3 regions of the Pseudarthrobacter sp. NIBRBAC000502771 genome follow, and region 1 is predicted to be linked to each of the others. Evidence: riboswitches for the same ligand, from Rfam matches in the RefSeq annotation. Region 1 holds a riboswitch; each other region holds the start of a gene.

Region 1 (7,632 bases):
GGTGACCTCGGCGCGGTGCCGTGCGGTAGCACGAGTCGTCATGAGTTCTCTCTTTCGTTTTTCCTTCGGACCGCGTGTAGGCAGGCAAAGGGGGCTGGACGCGCCGGCATCTTGGGGGTACGCCGGCGCATCCCGAACGGGGATCTGGTTTCTAGCGGAAAAGCTGTGGGCAAAGAAATAGCCCTTGGAGCGCTAAGCCCAAGAACTACTTGTTGAGGTGGTAGTACGACGAGGTACCGGTGGCTGCGGGCGAGTGCAGCAGCGTGCCCTGGGAGGGGTTGAGCGCGCTGATCATCATGCCGTTGCCGACGTAGATACCCACGTGCGCGCCGCCGTTCTGGACAACGAGGTCGCCCGCCTGCGGGGTGGAGGTCGGGGTCATGATGCTCCACGCGTTGGTGCGCGGGATGCTGATCCCGGCCTGTGCGTAGACCCACTGGACGAACCCGGAGCAGTCCCAGCCGGTGACCGGGCTGGTGCCGCCCCATACATAGGAGTGGCCGATGCCGGTGTAGGCGATGGCTGCAATGCCGGAGGTTGCGGCGGAGACAGTCTCGGCAGCCTTGGCGGCGGGAGCGGCGTCCTGGCCGGCGGCGCGTTCGGCCGGCGCGGTGGACTGGGGACGTACCGCCTCCACCTTCGGAGCGGCGGTGGTCTTGACGACCGGGCGCTCGAAGGAAACCGTGGCCGTGGGGGCGGCCGTGACGGCCAGTGCCGTCTGTGCCGAGCCGGACTCGGTGGATGCAGAGACACCGGCGGTGGTGTCAGCGGCGTTTGCTGGCAGGCCCATGCTCAGGATCAGGCCCGATGCGGCTGCCACTACGGCAGCCTACGGTCCCGGCATTTGCACTCACGGCCTTGGACACGGCGTCCAAGGGGCTGGTGCGAACCGTTTGCGCACGGTGGCGCGCAGAATGATGGCGTGAAGACACGAAGGTAGCCTCTCCCAATGCCTGCGAGGTGAGCTGTCGGATTCGGATGGGAGTCACCCGGCCACGCAGCTTCCTGGGAAGCTGGTGACTTAACCCCAAGGCCTTCTGGAGAGAAGGCCAAAATTGGTTCCCCCGCCCCTGCCAGACGATGAAATGCGAACGGACCTTGAGCGGTGGCAGAGTTAGGCAATCCACTCAAGAGCGTCAACTTCGGAAAAGTTGACGCGAGTTAGACGGTACAGCAGTTTTGTTTCAATGTCACATTCAGGTCACGGCAGGTCGCTGCGATCTGAGAGTGGGCAATCATTCGTTACAGCCAGCCCATGGGGTCGACCACTTCGCCGTTGACCTGCACCTCGAAGTGCAGGTGGCAGCCGGTGGAGGCACCTGTGGTGCCGCTGAGCGCCACGACTTCTCCACGGGAGACCGTCTGGCCCACCTTGACGTTGAAGGACGACAGGTGGTTATACGTGGTTTCCAGTCCGTTGCCGTGGTCGATGACCACCCGGTTTCCGCCGCCGAACTGGTGCCAGCCTGCGAAGGTAACGGTGCCGGTCGCAGCGGCAAGGACGGACGTCCCGCATTGAGCCACGAAGTCCTGGCCCCGGTGGAAGTCGCCGGAGCCGCCGGTAATCGGGCTCACCCTGTATCCGAACGGTGACGCGGTGACGAGGGAGGCTAGTGGTGCAGCCAGGGTGCCGGCCGACGCCGCCCGCGTGACGGAGCCGGCGGACTGGGCACTCAGGAGCTGCTTGAGCTTCCCGTCCGGGTCAGCCTGGGTCACCACGGCGGAGCGGCTGAAGTCGATCTGGGCACCAACATCAGCGGAAATCTGCGGCTGCGGGCTGACGGAGGAAGCTGCCAGGGGCGCGTTGCCGGACGCATCAGTGGCCATGACCGGGCTGGTGGCCGGCACTGTGACCGTCAGCACCAGTCCGGTGGCAGCCAGGGCGATTCCGGCCTTCTGGCCAATCCCGCTTGCGGCGGCGAACTCCGTTACCTGCCGCAGGGGCCCCCGACGGCGGCGCGCGTCGCGATGCAGATCGCGGGGGCGCTCCACTGCTGCGTCTTCGACAACCCGGGGTGCCGAAGGGGGGCTGGCTGCGCGGCGGCGCCCCCTGGAGGTCTGCATGGTCAAGAAGGGTTCCTCTCTGGAAAAGCCTGCGGAGTTAGCTGTCGGATTCGGGTCAGAGAGATCAAAGACCCGGCCCGCCGCGGCAAGCTTCTGCACAGGGGTATTCCCGGAAGAATCCTTCACTGGAGAGGCTTGCTGCTGACGGACTTCACCCCAAGGCAGTCCCCCGCTGCCGCTTGTGGTTCCCCCGCCTCTGCCAGTAACGACTCGTGCACCCGATCCGCTGGCAGAGCTCGGCTCCGGATCGGGTAACGCTTAAGTATCAACGATTGGTTCCACTATAGGGCCTTTAGACCCTAGGTAACAATTCCGTTATCTTTGCGTGGAAGTGCCTTGCCGGGGTAAAAGGCCGGGCCTCAGGGCTGGGACACGGCCACGAAAACGTGGGCGGCAACCTCGGGCGGCAGCTCCAGTGCGCCCTCGATGCCCGGGACCCGCACGGAGATGTAGTCACCCACGCGTTCCAGCGCCACGGCGGCACCGGGCCGGATTCCACCTTCGTCCAGTTGCGCCAGCAGTTCCGGCTCCACCTGGATCGGTTCAGCGAGCCGGCTGATGGTGACAACAGAGGCCGATGCGTAGCCCTTCATGGCTTCGACCAGGCTGATGGCTCCGTCGGCGCCGCCGGTGGCAGGCTGTCCACCCAGGGCGGCGAGCCCGGGGATGGGGTTGCCATAGGGCGATTCGGTAGGGTGGTCCAGCATCTCGTAAATGCGCCGCTCAACCCGCTCGCTCATGACATGTTCCCAGCGGCAGGCTTCGTCATGCACGTAGGCCCAGTCCAGGCCGATCACGTCGGCCAGCAGGCGTTCGGCCAGCCGGTGCTTGCGCATGACCTCGGTTGCCCGCTTGCGGCCGGTGTCAGTGAGTTCCAGATGCCGGTCACCGGAGACCACCACGAGCCCGTCGCGCTCCATCCTTCCGATGGTCTGGGACACGGTAGGGCCGGAGTGGCGCAGGCGCTCGGCAATACGGGCCCGGAGGGCAACGATGTTTTCTTCCTCAAGCTCCAGGATGGTCCTGAGGTACATCTCCGTAGTGTCGATCAGATCCGTCATCCAGCTCAGCTCCTCGAGCGCAGTACCTTGCGTTGTCCCACCGTATCGCCTCTTCCCGCGAGGTAGTCCGGGGGCCAGCTTAGCCTATTTTGAGTTTGTCCGAATAGCCGAGCGTCGGGCGGCGTCGCCCGGACGGCGCGTCTCATTGTCTGGACTTTGGGCCCGCCGGCTCCCGCCGCCCCTGCCATTCAGGCAGAATGGTGAAGGCCCGCTGCGCAGCCATCGCCTGCTGCCGGCCGGGCCATGACCCGCCCGTCCGGACCAAACTTTCGTCCCCGCCGAATTGGAGCACCTGTGAGCGACACCAGCATCACGATCCCCGCCGACCTCCTGCCGAAGGATGGGCGGTTCGGCGCCGGCCCGTCAAAGGTCCGCCAGGAACAGATCGATGCGCTGGCAGCAGCGTCCAAGACCATCCTCGGCACTTCGCACCGGCAGGCGCCGGTCAAGAACCTGGTGGGATCCGTCCGCGAAGGGCTGAGCCAGTTCTTCCGCGCCCCGGAGGGCTATGAAGTGGTCCTCGGCGTGGGCGGCTCCACGGCATTCTGGGACGTCGCGAGCTTCGGCCTCGTGGAGAAGAAGGCCCAGCACCTGTCCTTCGGCGAGTTCGGGTCCAAGTTTGCGGCCGCCACCAACAAGGCGCCCTTCCTGGAGGCTTCCTCGATCATCAAGTCCGAGCCAGGCACGCGGCCGGCGGCCCAGGCCGAGGCAGGCGTTGATGTCTATGCCTGGCCCCAGAATGAGACCTCCACCGGTGTTGCTGCCCCTGTCACGCGCGTTTCCGGAGCCGACGAGGGATCGCTGGTCCTGGTGGACGCCACCTCCGCGGCCGGCGGCCTGGACGTGGACGTTGCCCAAAGCGACGTCTACTACTTCGCCCCGCAGAAGAACTTCGCTTCCGACGGCGGCCTCTGGCTGGGCCTGTTCTCCCCGGCCGCCCTCGAGCGCGCCGCGCGGATCAAGGCAGGCAACCGCTGGATCCCGGACTTCCTGGACCTCCAGACCGCCATCGACAACTCCCGCCTGAACCAGACGTACAACACGCCGTCGCTGTCCACGCTGGTCACGCTGGACACCCAGGTCCAGTGGCTGAACTCCAACGGCGGCCTGGATTTCGCCGCCGCACGCACCGCAGACTCCGCCGGACGCATCTACAGCTGGGCCGAGGCCTCCGAGTTTGCCACCCCGTTTGTGGCCAACGCGGAGGAACGCTCCAATGTCATCGCCACCATCGACTTCGACGAATCAGTTGATGCCGCGGCCGTGGCCAAGGTCCTGCGCGCCAACGGCATCGTTGACACTGAGCCCTACCGGAAGCTGGGCCGCAACCAGCTGCGGATCGCCACCTTCGTGGCTATCGAGCCCAGCGATGTCTCAGCCCTGCTGTCCAGCATCGACTACGTGGTGGGCGAGCTGCGGAAGTAGGCGCGGAGAACAGTCAGGACAACATACGACGGCGCCGCCCGGTTCATCCCGGACGGCGCCGATTTCGTTGTCCCCTTCCGGGGTGGCCGGGCTCCCGGTGGCGAGGTGCGGTCAGGCTTCCGCTTGCGTGCCGGCGTCGTCAGTTGGATCGTCAGCCGCTGTTGCGTGGCCTTCAGTTTCCGCGGCGGCCGTTACCTGGCTGTCCGCTTCGGACTCCTGCTGCTGGTCCTCGGGGCGGACACGTTCGGCCCAGGGCACCCACTCCGGGGCCAGGATCGAATCTTCCGACGGCAGGAGGCCCAGCTCATTGACCGTGACCACTTTTGAGCGGGAGTTGCGCGTCAGCACCGCGTACCACTGCCACCCCGCGTATCCGGGCAGCCGGGACTCAAACAGGTGGGTGACCAGCCGGTCGCCCTCGCTCTTGGCCGCCAGGTGCGGCCCGATGGTGGCCGCAGGCGTGATGCCCTCCACGACGGTCCGGGCAGTGTCCACGGCGGCGGCCAGGAAAGCGTCCGGCTTGCCCGTGCGCCACACGGGCACGCCTGCCTTGCGCTTGGGCGGCGTCCTGGCAGCCTGCTCCTGCACCGGCGTGCCCGGCTGTTCGGAATCGGGAGTCATCGGCGCTAAACGTCGAGCTCGTCGGCGACCTTGCGGAGGGCGGCAGCAATGGCCTTGCCCTTGTTGCCGTCCGGGTACTTGCCCTTGGACAAGGTCCCGGACAGGTTGTCCAGTACCGTCACCAGGTCCTGGACCAGCGGGGCAAGGTCCTTGGCGCTCGGCCGCTTGGCCTTGGCAATCGAGGGAGTCTTGTCCAGGACGCGCAGGCCCAGCGCCTGGGCGCCCTTGCGACCGTCCGCTACGCCGAACTCCACGCGGGTGCCGGCTTTGAGCTCGCTGACGCCGTCGGGCAGCGACGACTTGGGCAGGAAGACCTCCTGGCCGTCCTCGCCCGCGAGGAACCCAAAGCCCTTGTCCTTGTCATACCACTTGACCTTGCCGGTAGGCACGTAATCAACCTTCTTCGTTCTGCTGTCATGAGACACGGCCGGCCACCACCGCATCCGCATGGTTGTGCGGGTTCAGGGTATGGCGAACCGGGACCGTGTTGGTCTGTATGCTTCAAGGTTATCCTGCCGCATGGCCTATCGACGCTTTGGGCGGCACTGTTCCGCCGCAGGCGCAAGGCCCCGCTTTACCCGCACCGCGCCAGGCGCGGTAGCGTTGCGTCCATGACTCCCTCGCGTTACCGGCGGCCCCTGATGGTCCTCGCCGCAGTTGTTGCCGTGCTGTCCCTGATAGCCGTGGCAGCTGTCATGGCCCTGGCCTTCGCCGGCTCGGTAGCTCCCGCCTGGATCACCTACACCGCGCTGTACGGCCTGCCAGCAGCCTTCATCCTGATGCTCCTGCTGGTCCTGGACGGAGTTGCCGCCCGGCGGCGGGCGGGAAGGCCCCAGCAGCGGTAACGTTGGACTGATGTCCCTCATTCGCGCGCTTGGCAAGGACCTGGAGGCACGCAGCGACGATTCGTTGCGGGCGTTGTTCGCCGCGCGGCCGGACCTCATCACCCCTTCGGTTCCTGACTTCGCCGCGCTGGCTGCCCGCGCAAGTTCCCGGGTCAGCGTCCAGCGCGCCCTGGAGCGGCTCAACCGGCCTCACATGCAGGTACTGGAGACCCTGCACCTGTGCACCAACACCGATACCGGGCACAGCGCCTCAGGGGAGGCCGTGCACAAACTGATCCACGGTTCCACACTGGCCACTGTCGACGAAATTTTGGCCGGCCTGCAGGAGCTCGGCCTGGTGCACCCCGCCGCTCCCCCGCACGGCACGCCGCCCCCTGCGGCCAGCCAGCCGTACTACCTCCCCGTGGGCTCGCTCAAGGATGTGGTGGGAATTTATCCCGCCGGCCTGGGGCGCAGCTATACCGAACTGGTTCGCCTGCAACCGGCCTTCGCCCAGCGGGCGGTGCAACTGGTCTCAGAACTGCACCGCAGCGGCTTCGCGATCCACGATGCCACCACGCCCATGGAAGCAGCCCTGGCCCTTCAGCACTGGACGTCCTCACCGGAGGCCCTGCAGGACATCCTCGCCGGCGCACCGGAACGGACGACGGCGCTGCTCGCCAGGTTCCGGAACTGGGCCATGGGTGCCGTCCCCCAGGCACAGCGGAAAGCGTCGGTCACGACGGAGGGGGCCGACGTCGGGCCTGTTGACTGGCTCCTTGCCCGCGGGCTGCTGGTTCCGCTGGACGCCGCCCATGTGGAACTGCCCCACAGCGTAGGACTGGCTTTGCGCGGCGGGGCAATCATCAATGACTTCACTCTGTCGCCGCCGGTCCCGGAGCTTGGCCGGACCACGGCGGCGCTGCGCAGGAACGCGGCCCTGAGCGCCATCTCCGAAACCCTGCGGCTGGTCTCCGAGCTGCTGCATGCCGTCCGGGAACAGCCGCTTGCCACACTGCGCAGTGGCGGCGTGGGCGTCCGTGAAGTGCGCCGCGTGGCCGAACACCTGCGGACAGACCAAAGCGCGGCCGGCCTGCTCCTGGAGCTGTGCGGGCTGGCCGGCCTGATCCGCCTCGACGTCGACTCCTCATCGTGGGTGCAGCCGCCGGAACTGGAATGGCTGGTCCTTCCCCGGCAGGAACAATGGCTGTGGCTGGTGAACGCCTGGCTGGCCAGCGAACGCGTGCCGTCCATGGTGGGCCAGCCCGTGAACTCAGCCCCTGGCGCAGCGGCCGGCCGGTCCGCGGCCGGAACCACCATCGCCGCACTGGCCGCCGGAGCGCAGCGGCCTGACGCTCCGGTGGTCCGCAAGCGGATCCTGGAGATCCTGCATGAGCTCACCCAGGAGGTGTCCGCGTCCGACGGTACCGCGCCGGTGCTGGACGCCGCCGCTGTCCTGCAGCGCGCGGAGTGGTCGCAGCCGCGGATGGCCAGGCGTTTCAGCTCGCTGATCCGCGGCGTGCTGGCCGAAGCGGAGCTGCTGGGCCTGGTGGGTTCCGGGGCGCTGAGCCAGTTGGGGAGCGCTTTCGCCGAAGACAACCCGGATGCCGCCCTCGCCATCCTTGGTGAACACCTGC
Region 2 (7,632 bases), 1.6 Mb from region 1:
GGAGGAACAGCGTCATGCAGGAGCGGAGCTTTTTGGCATCGACGCCACCGAAAATGTCTTCGGCGGACTGGTCGGCGTGGTTTGCCAGGACCAGTGAACACTCCAGGAGCCGTGGGCCCAGCAGCTCGTGGTCCAGGTACGCGCGAGCCTCAGCAAGGGACGAAATGGCGTACCTGCGGGATGTGGCGCTCTGTCCCAGCCCGGCAAGCTGGGGGAAGACAAACCACATCCAGTGGCCCGACTTCCGGCCCACCTGCAGCTCGCCCAGTGCCTGCTCATAGGTTCCGCCGGTGTTTTGGGCGGCAACAAAACGCTCAAGGTCAAACGGTTCATTCATATGGATCTCCTTGGTACGTTTCACATGGACAAGTATTTTTCAAGGGCGGCGGCTGCCGCCCGGAGCCCGGGGTCCGGATCTTCCCGCCACCGCGCCAGGACAACGCCGGCCCGCTGCCGTTCACGCCCGCCCAGCCCCGCAAGCAGCGGGACCAGGACATCGGAGAGCAGGGGCGCCGCCAGGTCCCCTGCCCGGGCGGAACGGAGGAACCCTTCCAGCCGGGTCAGGTCGGAATGCCGGAGCAGCCGCACCCGCGACTGCAGCAGCACCACGGCGGCCAGGCGGCGCTCGAACACCGGCCGCGAACCGGGCCGCGGCTGTCCCCACAATACGGAGGCCAGCATGACCGTGCCGTCATGGTCCAGGTCCTTGAATTTCCGCAGCGCGTCACGGACCGTCCCCCGGACGGCCCCCACCGACGATCCATACGAGGCCAGCTGCCCGCCCAGCCGGCTCCCGACGTCGTCGGCCCGGTACCAGGAGCCCTCATTCTGCAGCGTCCGGTCGACGAACTCCGCAGCCGCCGACACCACCTCCGGGGCCTCCGTCATCGCCCGCGGCCGGACGAGGCGTGCAGGATGCAGAACGGCGTCCATGGCCGGGCTTCCAGGCGGCCCTCGGCAATAGGCTCCCCGCACACCGCGCAGGTTCCGTAGGTTCCCGCGGACAGTCGGTCAAGGGCCGCTTCAATCTGCCCAAGGCCGGCCGAGCTTTGTTTCAGGAGCGCTGAAGCCTGCGAAAGTTCGAAGGCAATGGTGGCACCTTCGGGATCGTGCTCGTCATCCACATTGGAGTCCTGGCGCGCCGAATTTGCGGCCTCGATATCCGCCCGCAGCGCCGGCAGCAGTGCCACGCGCCGGGCCCGCTCCTCTTCGAGCAGCGCGCGGAACCGTTCGAAATCAGGCATGGGGACAGCCTAACGCGTCAATCAGTACCAGTTCAGGGCGGCGGAGTGGTTCCAGGCCGCGCACGGGGAACCATACCGGTCCTTGATGTAGCCAAGGCCCCAGTCGACCTGCGTGCGGTAGCTGGTGAGCCAGTCGCTGCCGGCACTGGCGTACTTGCCCGGCGGCAGCGCCTGGGCTATTCCATAGGCACCGGAGTAGGCGTTGGTGGCCGTGGTCAGCCAGCTGGACTCCTTGGTCCACAGCTGGGCAAGGCACAGGAACTGGTCCTGGCCCCACCCGAAGGCGGCCAGGCGCCCCGATGCATAGCTTTTCGCTCCGGCCGGATCGTTCACCGCACCGCCGGGAACGGAAGGAACGACGACGACGGGCGGAGCCGGCGGGGCCGGCGCCTCCGGGGCGGCCGGCCCGGGATCGACAGCGGGAGGAGGGGCCGGAACGGGTTGGACACCGCCTGGCTGGACGGGACCTGCCGGGGCCGGGTTTGCCGCGGGCGCGGGTGCCTTCGGCTGCTGCGCCGCCGCGGCGGAGGCCCTGGCCGCGGCCTCCGCCTGCTGCCGGGCCTGCTCCTGCGCGGCGGCGCGCTTGGCCGCCTGGGCCGCCTCGTAGGCAGCCTGCGCCGCCTGGCCCTGGCGGTACTCACCCTCAAGGGCCGCCGTCGTGCCTTTCAGGGCTGCGAGCTGGGCTGTCAGCTCGCCGCCATGCCGCTGTTCCTCCGCCACCTGCCGGGCCAGCGAATCCTGGGCCGCGCGGGCGGACTCCAGCGTTGCCTTCGCCTCCGCGGCAAGCCGCTCCCGCTCGCTCCTGGCAACCTTCTCCTGGTCGGCAAGGGCGGCGGCTGCCTGTTCAGCGGCCGCCGCCTTGGTGACCAGGGCCGCAGTCTTGTCCCCCACGAGCTTGACCAGGTTGAGCCCCTGGACGCTGTTGGTTCCCAGGGCATCCAGCGCCACGAAGAACCCCGTGTTGGTTCCGCCGGTTTTGTAGGACTCGACAGCCAGGGCGCCGAGGTCTTTCCGGTAACGTGCCAACTCCTGGTTGGCGTGGGCGGACCGGGCGGAAAGGGTCTCGAGGCGGGAAGAAGCTGCCTGGAGCCCGGCGTCGGCGGCAGCGTACCCTGCCGCCGAGCGCACGGCGGCTTCCCCTGCCGCCTCAGACTCGGCTTCGAGGCGGGACAGCAGTCCGTTGATGATGGTGATCTCCCCCGCCTTCGAAGCTTCCGAGGACTGGGCCGCCTGCACGTCTGCCCACGAAGGATACCCGCCGGTTGGGGGCGGGTCGTCGGCAGTGGCCGGAAGGACAACGGTGGCGGCCAGGGCAACAGCCGCCAGGCCCCCCAGCACGGGGAACCTGGCGGTGGTCACGAACAGGGGCATAGTCCCGAAGCTTACCGGCGGATTGGAGGGGCACGCAGGAAGCCGTCTCCACATTGTTACTTGGACGGCAGCCACCGCCATCAGTCGAGGTCAGGCGGGAAGCAGGCTTATCGTCCACACGTTTGCGCAATTCGAGAGGGCAGCCTCGTATGTTACCTAAATGTGACAATCGCCGTGCCCATGGGTTAGGGTCGTCAGGTGTCCCTCTCAGACGGGACATTCCCGTCAGTATGCCGAGCCCTGCCGCTGACCATGGGATCCAACCGCTCCAGTTGGCAGGGACGGGGGAACCAAGTTTCCACGGCCACATGTGGCCTAGGGGTTAAGTCGGCAGCGCCTCCCTCCATCGCGGGGCCGCTCCCGGCCGGGTATCTCCAGCCCGAACCCGACAGCTCACCCCGCAGGCATGGGAGAGGCGATCAACCGTGTCAAAAAATTCCATTTCAGCCCGCCACCGCGCGACTCCGGCCCGCTCCATTGTGCTCGAGGGCCTCGCCGTAACAGCCAAGTCGCAGGCCCGCTCCCTGGGCCGCCCGGCGCTCGCTGTGGCAGCAGCGTCCGGCATTGCGTTCGGCGTGGGCGCCCCGGCCCACGCTGGCGTAACCGCACCGGACACCACTGAGCAGACCAGTGTGCAGGCCACCGCCGCAGCACCGGCCGCAGCCCCTGCCGCAGCAGCAGGGAACGTCCACACCGTGGTTTCCGGCGACACCCTCGGCGCCATCGCCGCGGCGTACGGCGTCAACCTCAATGACGTCCTGTCCGCCAACGGCCTGGGCCTGTCCTCGGTCATTTACCCGGGCGACCAGATCCAGATTCCCGGCGCCGGTTACACCGCAGCGCCGGCACCGGCCCCGGCTGCAGCACCCGTGCAGGCGGCAGCCGCCACCGCACCGGCCAACACCGGCATGAACATGTCCTACGCCTCGGCAACGCCTGTGGCTTCCACCACGGGCACGGGCACCGGCGCGGCGATCCTCGCCTCGGCCTACAGCCAGCTGGGCGTCCAGCAGGACTGCACCGCGATGGTTGAGAAGGCACTGCGCTCCGTCGGCAAGTCCGTAGGCGACCTGGCCCCCACCCAGTTCTTCCAGTATGGCACGGTGGTGGGCTCTCCCGCCCCCGGTGACCTGATCATCACCTCCGGCCACGTGGGCGTTTACGCAGGCAACGGCCAGGTTGTCAGCGGCGGCGTCAACGGCTTCGACACGCAGGTGCACTCCATCAGCTGGCTCGGCGGGTACTCCGCAGTGCGCGTAGCCTAGTCCCTGCCGGTCGGGCCCGCATGGCGGTGCCGACTGTGAAGGAGGGTGGCAGCCGGGAAACCGGCTGCCACCCTCCTGTCTTTAACGCACCCGCCGCGCCGCCGCGGTCAGGTCCCGCAGAACGTCATGTAGCTGCCGAAGTCCTCCGGCGGTCCCTGCATATAGCGTTCCAGGCCGGGCCGTTCAGTGAAGGGGTGGCTGACAGCTGCCAGCAGCTGCTGCAGCGGAGCCCGGTCCCCTCCGGTGGCTGCGGACAGCGCCTCCTCCACAAGGTGGTTCCGGGGAATGTACGCAGGATTCACGCTGTCCATCAGCTGAGCGTCCGGCTGGAGATCCTGCCACCGCACCAGCCAGGAATCAAGGGCGGCAAGGTCAAGGACCATGCCGCGCACGGGGCGGCGGTCCCCTCGGGCGGCTTTACCCAGGTTGCGGAAGAACAGGGTGTAGTCCACGGGTCCGTCCTTCAGCATGTCGAGGACATCATCCACCAAGGCCCCGGCGGCGCCGCTTTCATCGACGCCGTCCAGACCCAGCTTGGCCGCCATCCCCCGGGTCCATGCCTTGCTGTACTGGCCCCGGAAACCGCCCAGGACCTCCACCGCCGGGGCCACGGCTTTCTCCTGGTCCTGGTCAATCAGCGGGAGCACGGCCTCGGCGAGCCGGGCCAGGTTCCATTCGGCCAGGACCGGCTGGTTGGCGTAGGCGTAGCGTCCACCGACGTCGATGGAGCTGTAGACGGCGGCTGGGTTGAAGGCGTCCATAAATGCGCAGGGCCCGTAGTCGATGGTCTCCCCCGAGATGGTCATGTTGTCCGTGTTCATGACCCCGTGCACGAAGCCAATGAGCATCCACCGGGCGACGAGCTCTGCCTGGGCGGAGACAACTGCCGCGAACAGCGCAAGGTAGGGGTTTGCGGCATGGGCCGCCTGCGGGTAGTGCCTGCCGATGGCGTGGTCCGCCAGCCGCTTCAGGAGGTCCATATTTTCGGTTGCGCGCGCGTACTGGAAGCTGCCAACGCGCAGGTGGCTGCCCGCAACCCGTGCCAGGACGGCGCCGGGCAGCATGTCATCGCGCCGAACCTGCCGCCCGGTGGCCACAACGGCGAGCGAACGGGTGGTGGGAACGTGCAGTGCGTGCATGGCCTCACTGACAATGTATTCACGCAGCATTGGCCCGACGACGGCGCGGCCATCCCCGGCGCGCGCGAATGGCGTCCGCCCCGAGCCTTTGAGGTGGACGTCCACGAGGCGGCCGCTCCGGTCAATGACCTCGCCCAGCAGCAGCGCCCGTCCGTCACCGAGCAGGGGCGAGTACCCGCCGAACTGGTGCCCGGCATACGCCTGTGCCACAGGTGTGGCACCTGCTGGAACGTGGTTTCCCACCAAGAGCCGCACCCCCTCGGGGCTGCGCAGGTACTCCGGGTCAAGGCCCAGGTCCGCTGCCAGTTGGTCGTTCAGGACGAGGAGCTCCGGGCTGGGCGCTTCCTCGGCCCGCCAGGGCACGGCGAGTTCCGCCAGTTCCCGGGCGAATCGGCCATCGAACGTGACCGTGGATTCAGCTGCTGCCGTCATGGTTTAACCCTATCCCCGCAGTTGGACCGGCACCCTCCCGCGCCGGCTGCCGCCGCCGCGGAACGGGGATGCGGTCAAGGTCCTTGGCCGCGATCACGGTAACCCCCGGGGCCCGCGCCTGCGCTTGTCCTGCAAGCAGGGAGACGTCGTCACCGTACCGTGCGGAGAAGTGGGTGAGCACCAGGGTGCGCGCCCGGGCGGACGCTGCCAGCTCCCCCGCTTGCCCCGCAGTGAGGTGAAGGTACCGCTGAGCCAGGGTACCGTCGTCGTCACTGAACGTTGACTCGGTGACCAGCATGTCTGCCCCGTCCGCCAGCTCTTCTGCGCCGGGACACGGCGCCGTATCCATGATGAAGGCGAAGCGCTGGCCCGGCCTCGGACTGCTCATCTCTTCCAGCCTGACTGCCCCCAGTGCGCCATCGCGCTGGAGCCGGCCCACGTCCGGGCCGGAGATGTCTGCCCCCTGGAGCCGCTCCGGCAACAGGGTTCGTCCGTCAGCTTCCCGGAGCAGGTAGCCGTAGGTCTCGATGCGGTGCTTCAGGGGCCGGACCTCCAGGCCTTCCGCCACGGGCCCGGGGCCCGAATGCGGATGGAGCCGAAGGTCGATGCCGGGTGAACTGACTGACACCAGCGCCCGAACCACCGGGTCGCCGGAGGCCGGGTAGTGCAAATGGACAGGGTGCGGCACGCGGTTCAGTGCCATTCGGGACAGCACCCCGGGGAGGCCGTAGCAGTGGTCTCCGTGCACGTGGGTGAGGCAGATCCTGGTGATGTGGCTGGCCGCCACACCCGCATGGATCATCTGGCGCTGGGTGCCCTCGCCGGGGTCGAAGAGCAGGCCCGCGCCGTCCCAGCGAAGAAAGCAACCGTTGTGGTTCCGGGTCCGGGTTGGGACCTGGGAAGCGGTGCCCAATACCACCAGTTCACGCACCGCGGGCGTCTGCCGTCCCTGGGTGCAGGCCCCGCGCGTATGCCGCCTGGCCGACGTGCTGGAGGCAGTCCCCCAGGATACTGACCAGCCGCACCCCGAGGGTCACCGGCGGGTCCCAGTGCCGGTCAACCACCCGGTCCAGGTCGGAATCGACGAGGCCGTCGAGGACTCTGGCGGTCTGCCGGTGCACGGCTTCGTAGTACTCCTGGAGCAGTTCCCGGGGCGCCGTGACGGCATCCACCTGCTGACTGGAGTGCCCATAACCTGTGTCTCGCTCCCCGAGCGGAAGGCCAAAGCGGTCTACGAATCCTTCCGCCACCCAGACCTGTTCCAGGCCCGCGGCGGAGGCCACCTGCGCATCTTCAACCCGGCCCGTGTGCCAGATCAGCCAGGCAATTGAATTGCCCTGGCCGCCTGGGCGGTCCTGCAACTGCGCTGCCTCGAGGCCGTCGAGTGCCTGCCGGACCAGGCCAGGGAGCCGGCCGAAGGCTTCCTGCAGCAGTTCCTTGGATTGCATGGTTCTCCTCCCCACTTCGGGCCGGGCCTGTTACCAGGCCGGGTTGCTAGCGTTCCAGGTCGTCAGGCTCGAACTCGCTCAGGGGCGAGCCGCCAAAGTTTTCCTCGTCGTCGCTGGCGTCGGCCTCAAGGCCGGTGGGGACTTCCCCAAAGTCGACATCCGCGGCGGCTTCGCCGAGGGTGGGAGCGTCCGGCGGCACCTGCTCATCACCGGAGCGGTACCGCGCCTGGGCACTTTCATCCCGCAGTGCCTGGTCGCTCAGGAAGTCTTCCTCCCCGCCCGTGCGGGCCTCGTCCTGCAGCAACGGGTCTTCCTGCCAGCGGTCCGGGTTGTTTTCGGCAGCGCCGGGGTAGTTGTCCGGCTCCCCCGCCACGGGGTCCAGTTCAAGGGACGACGCCGCGCCCGGTCTTCCATCCAGAAGGACGTCGTCTTCCTCCACAAGTTCCAGTTCATCGTCGGGGACGTTTTGTTCAGCCATGGTGATGCCTTTCTGGTTGACTGTTGGGCAGACAATAGTAAGCATACTGACCACCAAATGCTGATGGAACATCGGGTGCACACGGCAGGCAAGGAGAAGGCCATGGAACGGATTGTTCCCCCCAACGGCGACGCGGCAGGCCCGTCCCGTCCGCAGTCCTTCACCGGCAGGATGTCGGTGCTGTGGACCGATGCCCTGGGCCGGGCAAGCATACGGGCCGTCCAGACGCTCGCCGTGCTGGCGCTCGCCTGGACG
Region 3 (7,632 bases), 990 kb from region 1:
GACTTTGGTTTGGGCTTACGGAGTTCAGCCTTAGCCATCGTGGAGCTCCTATTCTATGGAGCCCGTGGATATTGATCCACGGGATGGTGGTGGTCCGACGGCGGCAGTGCCCGGGTGCATCTTGCACCTTGGCAGCCCCAGCGCCGGGCCGTTGTTTAGGTTTTAGAAGGGAGGTTCGGAATCGGGGCCGTTGCCCCAGCCGCCTGCATTGGACACACCGGGCGTAGCCCAGGGATCGTCCTGTGCAGCCTGCTGGTTGCCGCCGCCCCAGCCTCCACCGGAGTTGCCGCCCTGGTTTCCACCAGAGTTGCCGCCTCCGAAGCCACCGCCGCTGTTGCCGCCACCGAAGCCGCCGCCACCCTGTCCGCCGGAGCGCTGGGTACGGTTGACCTTGGCGTTGGCGTAGCGCAGGCTGGGGCCGATTTCGTCGACCTCAAGCTCGATAACGGTGCGCTTTTCGCCTTCTTTTGTTTCGTAGGAGCGGCTCTTCAGGCGGCCGGTAACGATGACGCGCATGCCCTTGGTCAGGGACTCCGCGACGTTCTCGGCTGCTTCACGCCAAACAGCGGCGCGGAGGAACAGGGTCTCCCCGTCCTTCCACTCGTTGGACTGGCGATCAAAGGTGCGGGGGGTGGAAGCGATGGTGAAGTTCGCTACTGCCGAACCTGACGGTGTGAACCGCAATTCCGGGTCATTGGTGAGATTACCGATGACCGTAATGGTGGTCTCGCCTGCCATCTACTGCCTCCTTGTTCGATCCTGGGTGAAGAGTGCGTTTCCTGCGGGGTAAAGAATGAAGAATGGTGCTGAATTACTCAGCAACAACCTTCTGCTCTTCGGGGCGGGTGATCTTGGTGCGCATGATGGTCTCGTTAAGAGACAGCTGGCGGTCAAGTTCCTTGGCGGTCTCCGGCTTCGCGGTGAAGTTCACCACGGCGTAGATACCTTCGGACTTCTTCTTGATGTCGTAAGCCAGGCGACGACGGCCCCAGATGTCAACCTTCTCGATGGTTCCACCATCGTTCGTGATGACGTTCAGGAACTTCTGAAGCGACGGCTCAACGGTACGCTCTTCGACCTCGGGGTCGATGATTACCATCAATTCGTAAGGACGCATATGTGAACCCACCTCCTTTGGGCTAAGCGGTTACGGCATTTCCGTAACAGGAGGTTCATTTGCGATTCCGCGCGATGCCCGGCCACCGGAACGGAGGCAGGACGCAGCACAGACTTCAATATCCTAGTGCATTTGGACCCGATAGGCGATTCACGCTTGACCCAAGGCTAGCCCGCATGGATGCGGGACGGGGCCGGGCATGGTCGCTATGTGGAAAAGCCCCGCGCCCTGCAGGGTGCACTAGCAGTGGCCACGCCTGGGGCAGGTGAACGCCACGCGGGGGAAGTGAGACCCGTTACCTTATTGTGATTATCAGCGGGGTCTCGTGTACGGTCTTCCGGGGGCTGCCCCAGCCAGCCCCAATCCGGAGGACGCCGAGTTCTGCCGCCTCCCGGATCCACTAGGTTTCAGGCAGAGACGGGGGACCCAAGCCTCTCGGGCCGGATTTCCGCGCCTTGGGGTGAAGCCGCGCCAAGCGGCCGAATGGCCTCATTCGAACCCGACAGCTAACCCCGCAGGCGTTATGAGAGGTAATGTCCCCATGCCCGTATTACCCAAACGTAAAAGCAATGCATCATCCCGTTATCAAACCGAAATTAGTGGGCCCTTGACACAGGCGCCTGCCGTCCGGGGGCGAAAGCTTCAGTTTGCTGCCGGATTAGCCGCCACTGTCCTCGGGGCCGCAGTATTGGGCATTGGATTCAGCCAAGCTTCAGGCACTCCCGACGTGGACCGCGTAGCTAGCTCCGCTGACACAGTCAGCCAGCCAGTTGTCGCTGAACAAAGCCCGGTCCTTCCTGCATCGCCCGCTCCCGCAACCTCGCCCGCAGCCAGTGAACCCGCAGTCACCCCCATCGAGGCGGCCGCACCACAGGCTCCTGTTGCACCTGCACCGGCTTCCCCCGCTCCGATCGCCCCGATGTCTGCGCAATTGGCAAGCACCGGCACCTCACAACCCGTCGGTGTGCCGGGCAATTGGACCATGACCTTCGCTGACGAATTCAACGGAGCTGGCCTAGACGCAGCCAAGTGGTCCAATTGCTGGTTCTCCCCCGGCTGCGGAACCATGAACAAGGTTTCCACCAGCCCGGCAAACGTCTCGGTAGCGAACGGAAACCTGTCACTGGGCCTCGCCTCAGCCACCTCCGGCGGCCTGGTGTCCACCAACCCCAATGGGGGAGCCGGCACCGGGTACCAGTTCACCACCGGCTACGTCGAAGCCAGGATCAAGTTCACCGGTAATGCCAACGGGCTGACCAACTGGCCTGCTTTCTGGACCACCGGGCAATCTTGGCCGGCCACCGGCGAAAACGACATTGCCGAGGTCCTCAAGGCGAAAATGACCGTCAACTACCACTCCAGCTCGGGCACCCACAACCAAGGCACCGTCCCCGGGAATTGGGCCAACGAGTACCACACCTTCGGCCTCCACAGGATGGCAAACTCGTCGGATGTGTACTTTGACGGCGTCAAGGTCAAGTCCTACCCCACGGACGACGGGAATGCTCCGCAGTACATCGTGCTGAACGTCGGTTCCTCCTCGACGAACCCCGTGTACGGCCCGCAGTCACAGATGATGGTGGACTACGTCCGGGCTTGGCAGTAACAAGCCCCATGCCACCCGATGAAAGGGCGACGGCGGGACCTCCCGCCGTCGCCCTTTTCGCTTTCCTCAAGGTTGCCTAAAGCGACCCTCTGCCAGGGAAGTGATCCAGTAAACTCTTGCAATGAAGCTCCTGTACGTGACGGAAAGCGTGCCCAACCGGGATCCTGAGCAGGGGGACGGAAGCTCAATGATTCCGTACGAAGTGATCCTGCACCTCCCTTCGGACGTGGCCGTCACGCTCTTGACTTTTTCGGGTCCCGTTCCCGTTCCGGAGGAAATCAGGAGCCGCTGTGACACGGTGTACGAACTGGCGCCCCGGCAGGAACTATCGGCCTTTGCCCGCTCCGTGGGCGGCCTGACGGGACTGGGGAAACACCGGCGTTCCACCCCTTCTGCCCGCGCCGCAGCCACTCGGTTGTCCGCGGGTATGGACGCTACACTGATCCATGGCCCCCACGCCCTCTTCCTGTCCCACAGTGTCAACGGGCCACTGGTACTGCAGACCGTAGACCCCTGGTCCATTCGCGCCAGTATGGACACGGCGAGGGCACGCACCCTACAACCCGCGTACCGTCTGCGGGAACATGTGGCGGCCCGCGCTGAACGCCACCTGCCGTCCCGGGCCCGGCTTCTCACAGTCGGCGCCAGGGACGCAGCAGCTTGGTCCGCCTCATTGGACCGGGCCGTCACCAGCATCCCCAACGGCACGGCAACGGCCACCGGTCCCCGCCTCGAGGGCGACGCCCCGGTTGTGTGCTTCGCCGGAAGCCTGAATTACGGACCGAATGTGGACAGCGCCACCGTACTGGCCAGGAGGATCGCCCCGCTGGTGTGGCAGGAGGTTCCGAATGCCCGCTTCGTCATCGCAGGGCGGCAGCCCACGCCGGCGGTGCTGGCGCTGGCCGGGCCCCAGGTGGACATCCTGGCCAACGTGCCCTCCATCCTGGACGTGTTCCAAGCTGCGGACGTGGCTGCTTTCCCGGACGAGCACGGGGTGGGTATCCGGAACTCCGTCCTGGAAGCCCTCGCCGCCGGAGTGCCCGTGGTGGCCACACCCGTGGCCGCGAGGGAACTTCCCGCGCACCCGTTGCTTGCCGTTCGGGACAGTCAGGAGGCTCTTGCCCGCAAGGTGGTGGAGCAACTCTCGGCTCTAAAGCCACCGCAAGGGGATCTCCCCAGAGGCCGGCCGGGTGTTGCCGCAGGTGCAGTCCGCACTTGGGAAACCGTGGCAGGCGAGTACCTGGCGGAAGTCCGGGCAGCCATGGCGGGCGAACTCTCCGAAACGAACGGGCAACCATGACGTACGCACCGGGGGAATTGGAGCGCAAGGGAGTCCGGGGAGCCCTGTGGCAGGGACTGGCCTTCGCCTCGGGCAGGGTGATCGTGCTGGTGACCACCGTGGTCTTGGCGCGGCTCCTCTCGCCTGAGCAATACGGCCTCGTCGCGCTTGCGCTGGTGCTGATGGCCTACGCCGAAACTATCGCCGACGCCGGAGTGGGACAGGCCCTTGTCTACCTGCCCAAGACTCCCGTCATCGCAAGATCGGCGCTGCTGCTGTCCGTTGCCTTGGGTGCAGTGCTTGCCGTGGCAGCCCTGCTGGCCGCGGACACGGTGGAGGACCTCCTTGAGCTGGACGGGGTAGCACCTCTGGTGCAGGTCCTGGGTGTTTCCGTGCTGGCCACCGCCTGCGGCGCCGTCCCGGAAGCCATCATGCGTCGGGACCTGAAGTTCAGGCAACTCACTGCGGCGCCGGTACTGCGCGCCGCGACCATGGGAACGGTGACCCTCTACCTGGCCTTTACCGGCCATGGCGCCTGGTCTCTCGCCGTCGGGACGGCCGCCGGGTCCGTGGCATATGCCGCCACCTGCTGGTTCCTGGTCCGCCACGAGGCACCCTGGCAGATCTGGCGCGTAAGCAGAAGCGCCATCGCGGCAAATGTCCGCTTCGGTGCCCCAGTCGCTGGAAGCACCATGCTGGCCAGAGCGATCTTCGACGTCGATTACCTCGTCATCGGAATCGTCCTCGGAGCGCATGCTCTGGGCCTGTACACCCTCGCCTTCCGGCTGCCGGAGGCCCTGATCCTGAACGTTTTCTTCGTGCTGTCCACTGTCCTGTTTCCCTTGTACACGCAAGTCCGCGGCGACCGGCAGCGGCTGCGGGACGGATACTTGAAGAGCGTCACCGTCCAGGCCCTGTACGGCATCACGGCCGGCGTGGGGCTTGCCGTCGTGGCGCCGGTCCTGGTACCGGTCTTGTTCGGAGCGCAATGGGAACAATCGGTTACGCCGCTGGTTTTCCTTGCCCTGTATGCGGCCGCCCGGTCCCTTGGCGCCGGTGCCAATGATGTCTATAAAGCCTTGGGCAGGCCCGGACTTTCAATCTGGATCTCCGTTGTCCGCCTGGTTGTTCTTCTTCCCGCACTGATCTTTGCCACCCGGTGGGGCATTGTGGGTGTTGCATGTGCCCAGATGGTGGTAGCCGTTGTTTTTGCCTTTGGAATGCAGGCTGTGGCAGCAAAGGTGATGGGGACCAGGATGCGCCGGATGATGCGTGCCGCCGCGCCCGGAATGGTATGCGGGGCGGCCGTAGGCCTGGTGGGACTGCTCAACCTGGCCCGGCATTTAGTGGGGCCAGTGCCCACCTTAGCGGTCATGGTGGTTGCCGGGGTGGGCCTGGTGTACTGCGTGCTGCGGTGGGGCTACAGGGACCTGCACGACGAGGTTCTGGGGCTTTTCAGGCGCACCCACGGCGCATCAGAGACAGCTGAAAGCCGGGCTTCATAGGTCCGCCCTAGGCGGCGTTAAGGACGTGGCGCCACAACCAGAAATCCCTGTCCGACTGGAGGGCCATCCGGACTTTTCTGTTGCGCTGGGATGGGTCCACTTCCGCTTCCTGCGCCAACCGGTCGACCATTGTGGCAGTGGAGCGCGCCCACGTAGCAATAACCAGTAGTGGCAAAAGGTCCTGGTCGACTCCCCGCGTGCCGAGGTGGCGGGAAAGCGGGTCGATGGCCCAGCCCTGCTCGCCAAAAGCCTTGTCGAAGGCCGCAGCCTGGGCCTCCCGCGCAAATGCCTGCTCGCTGGATTCACTCAGGTACTGAAGGTAGAACACCAGGTCGTGTCCGGGAACGCCGTCGGTGAGGGAGCGTTCCCAATCCATGACCTGGAGGGCACCGCCAGATTTAACGAGGAGGTTCGGGTGGCTCAGGTCGCCGTGCTCGATCACCGCGGGCAGTTGCGACCGACGGAGTGGGGCAAGGAGTTCGTGCGTCTGCTGGACCATTTCATTGATGTGGGCGTCGGGGCCTGTCAGCTCTTCCAGGGCTGCAAGCGGAGCGGCAACGGCGCGCTGATACCACTCCACGTTGCTGGCGGCGGGCTGCGTGCAGGGAAGGGCCCCGACAAATTCGGTGCCCGCGGCGACGGCGGCCGGCAGGTCCGCCGCTACTGTCCGGGGATCTAACGGCAGGCCGGTCAGCGCGGTTTCAACCAGGACAGTGTATGGCCCCACGTCCCGAACTGCCACGAGTCGTGGAACACCGGCGCCTGAGTCGCGCACTACGGTGGAGAGTTGGGCCAGCATGGCCGCTTCACGAAGGACGCCGCTGTTATCCCCAGGCTGACGGGGCACCTTCACCACAAGGGCAGGTTCTGTCCGCCGGAATGGGAACACCAGGGCCACTACATGGCGGGAGGTGACAAACCGCGGGGTGAGCAGCAGCGTGTCCCATCGCTTGCCCAGTCCGTACTGGTCAAGCGCGAACTCGTCGTAGTGGTCCCGCAGGAATTGGTCGAAGAAGGTCATTGCTCCACAATCCTCTCCGGCCGCCGCCCCGTAACCGTGCCATCGGGGACGAGGAGATCAAAGACGTGCAGTGCCAGAGCTATGTGGACTGCTGCCGCCTTAAGGAGACCAAAGCGCACATCCTTGCGTAGGGCCACGGTGTCCCGAATGGATACGCCGGAGCGGACCGAAACCAGCCGGGCAGTCCGCGCGCGATTGGGGGCGTTCCAGTACAAGGCGACGTCCTGATACCCACAGCGTTCCAGCGTCCGTTTCCAGCCCCTCAACGTGCGTGGCCCTGAATGCCGGAAAAGGGTTCGGCCAGCCTCCACGCAAATCCACCCACCCGGCTTCAGCGCCCGTCCTGCTCTTTCCACCTGGCCAGGATCCGGCGAGGCAAGCATCACCACATCGCATGTTCCGCCGGGTAAGTCTTCCTGCTGGTCCAGCCTTACCGCCTGCGGATCCAGAAGCCGAAGTGCCGATTCTGTTTCAGGACTGATGCTTCCCGCAAAGCCCAGAGTGCGCGGCTGCAGGACGGGAAGCAGGTAACGCCAGTCAAGGAGACGCCAGAGGTGCAGGGAAAGGCCTTCGCCCATCCCGCTTTCCGGTGCGGGCCCGCTTTGGGTTGAGGGACCTACGCCGGATCCCGGGTGCGGGGCATGGCCGGCAGTGGTTGCCCGGCGTGCAGGGGAGCATTTGTCCCAAATGATACGGGTAGCCACTTGCTGGACAGCCTCCACTGGCTGGGCGGCGTCCACCACCCGGGTGCCGGGGAGCCGCGCGGCCAAACGGAGGTAGTCGTTCCGCCACGACTCCAGGAGCTCGGGGCTGTGTTCGCCTTTCCGCTCAAACATCACCGCACCGGGAACGTCCAGCACCAGTAGCACTTCCGGCGCCGGGATGATTGCCAGGGCCAGGGCATTACTCACCCGGGCCAGCGTGCCGCTGCTGGAACCAGCCAGCAATGCGTCGTAAGCCACCCGGTCCATCAGGACGACCTTGCCCATGCGGCGGTAGAACCTGGCCAGGATTCCGCCGCGCACCAGCCGGTAGACCTTCTTGGCAGTCCTTCCGCCCGGAATCCGGTTGAGCACCGAGTCAAAAGGCCCGGCACCCCACAGG

The links. Region 1 has a riboswitch for cyclic di-AMP ahead of NIBR502771_RS00780 (M23 family metallopeptidase). Riboswitches for the same ligand answer to the same signal wherever they lie in the genome.
Region 2: another riboswitch for cyclic di-AMP. It lies ahead of NIBR502771_RS14130 (LysM peptidoglycan-binding domain-containing protein); the one in region 1 lies ahead of NIBR502771_RS00780 (M23 family metallopeptidase).
Region 3: another riboswitch for cyclic di-AMP. It lies ahead of NIBR502771_RS20675 (family 16 glycosylhydrolase); the one in region 1 lies ahead of NIBR502771_RS00780 (M23 family metallopeptidase).

What each region holds. Positions count from the first base shown of each region.
Region 1 is NZ_CP041187.1:170,322-177,953, forward strand. It holds gene NIBR502771_RS00770 (NlpC/P60 family protein) at 1-42, opposite strand, end outside; gene NIBR502771_RS21145 (C40 family peptidase) at 206-820, opposite strand; cyclic di-AMP (ydaO/yuaA leader) riboswitch at 937-1,131, opposite strand; gene NIBR502771_RS00780 (M23 family metallopeptidase) at 1,243-2,064, opposite strand; cyclic di-AMP (ydaO/yuaA leader) riboswitch at 2,075-2,316, opposite strand; gene NIBR502771_RS00785 (metal-dependent transcriptional regulator) at 2,424-3,125, opposite strand; gene serC (phosphoserine transaminase) at 3,420-4,550, shown strand; gene NIBR502771_RS00795 (DUF3027 domain-containing protein) at 4,662-5,171, opposite strand; gene NIBR502771_RS00800 (cold-shock protein) at 5,177-5,560, opposite strand; gene NIBR502771_RS00805 (hypothetical protein) at 5,783-6,016, shown strand; gene NIBR502771_RS00810 (helicase-associated domain-containing protein) at 6,027-7,632, shown strand, end outside.
Region 2 is NZ_CP041187.1:3,014,334-3,021,965, reverse strand. It holds gene NIBR502771_RS14150 (DUF1810 domain-containing protein) at 1-337, opposite strand, end outside; gene NIBR502771_RS14145 (DNA alkylation repair protein) at 358-888, opposite strand; gene NIBR502771_RS14140 (TraR/DksA C4-type zinc finger protein) at 885-1,244, opposite strand; gene NIBR502771_RS14135 (lytic transglycosylase domain-containing protein) at 1,266-2,615, opposite strand; cyclic di-AMP (ydaO/yuaA leader) riboswitch at 2,837-3,037, shown strand; gene NIBR502771_RS14130 (LysM peptidoglycan-binding domain-containing protein) at 3,041-3,880, shown strand; gene NIBR502771_RS14125 (YdiU family protein) at 3,988-5,451, opposite strand; gene NIBR502771_RS14120 (ribonuclease Z) at 5,435-6,382, opposite strand; gene NIBR502771_RS14115 (DUF664 domain-containing protein) at 6,375-6,899, opposite strand; gene NIBR502771_RS14110 (hypothetical protein) at 6,946-7,377, opposite strand; gene NIBR502771_RS14105 (AI-2E family transporter) at 7,435-7,632, shown strand, end outside.
Region 3 is NZ_CP041187.1:1,163,646-1,171,277, reverse strand. It holds gene rpsR (30S ribosomal protein S18) at 1-38, opposite strand, end outside; gene NIBR502771_RS05535 (single-stranded DNA-binding protein) at 163-738, opposite strand; gene rpsF (30S ribosomal protein S6) at 812-1,117, opposite strand; cyclic di-AMP (ydaO/yuaA leader) riboswitch at 1,480-1,652, shown strand; gene NIBR502771_RS20675 (family 16 glycosylhydrolase) at 2,100-2,723, shown strand; gene NIBR502771_RS21150 (glycosyltransferase) at 2,845-4,023, shown strand; gene NIBR502771_RS05515 (oligosaccharide flippase family protein) at 4,020-5,507, shown strand; gene NIBR502771_RS05510 (aminoglycoside phosphotransferase family protein) at 5,515-6,528, opposite strand; gene NIBR502771_RS05505 (hypothetical protein) at 6,525-7,632, opposite strand, start outside.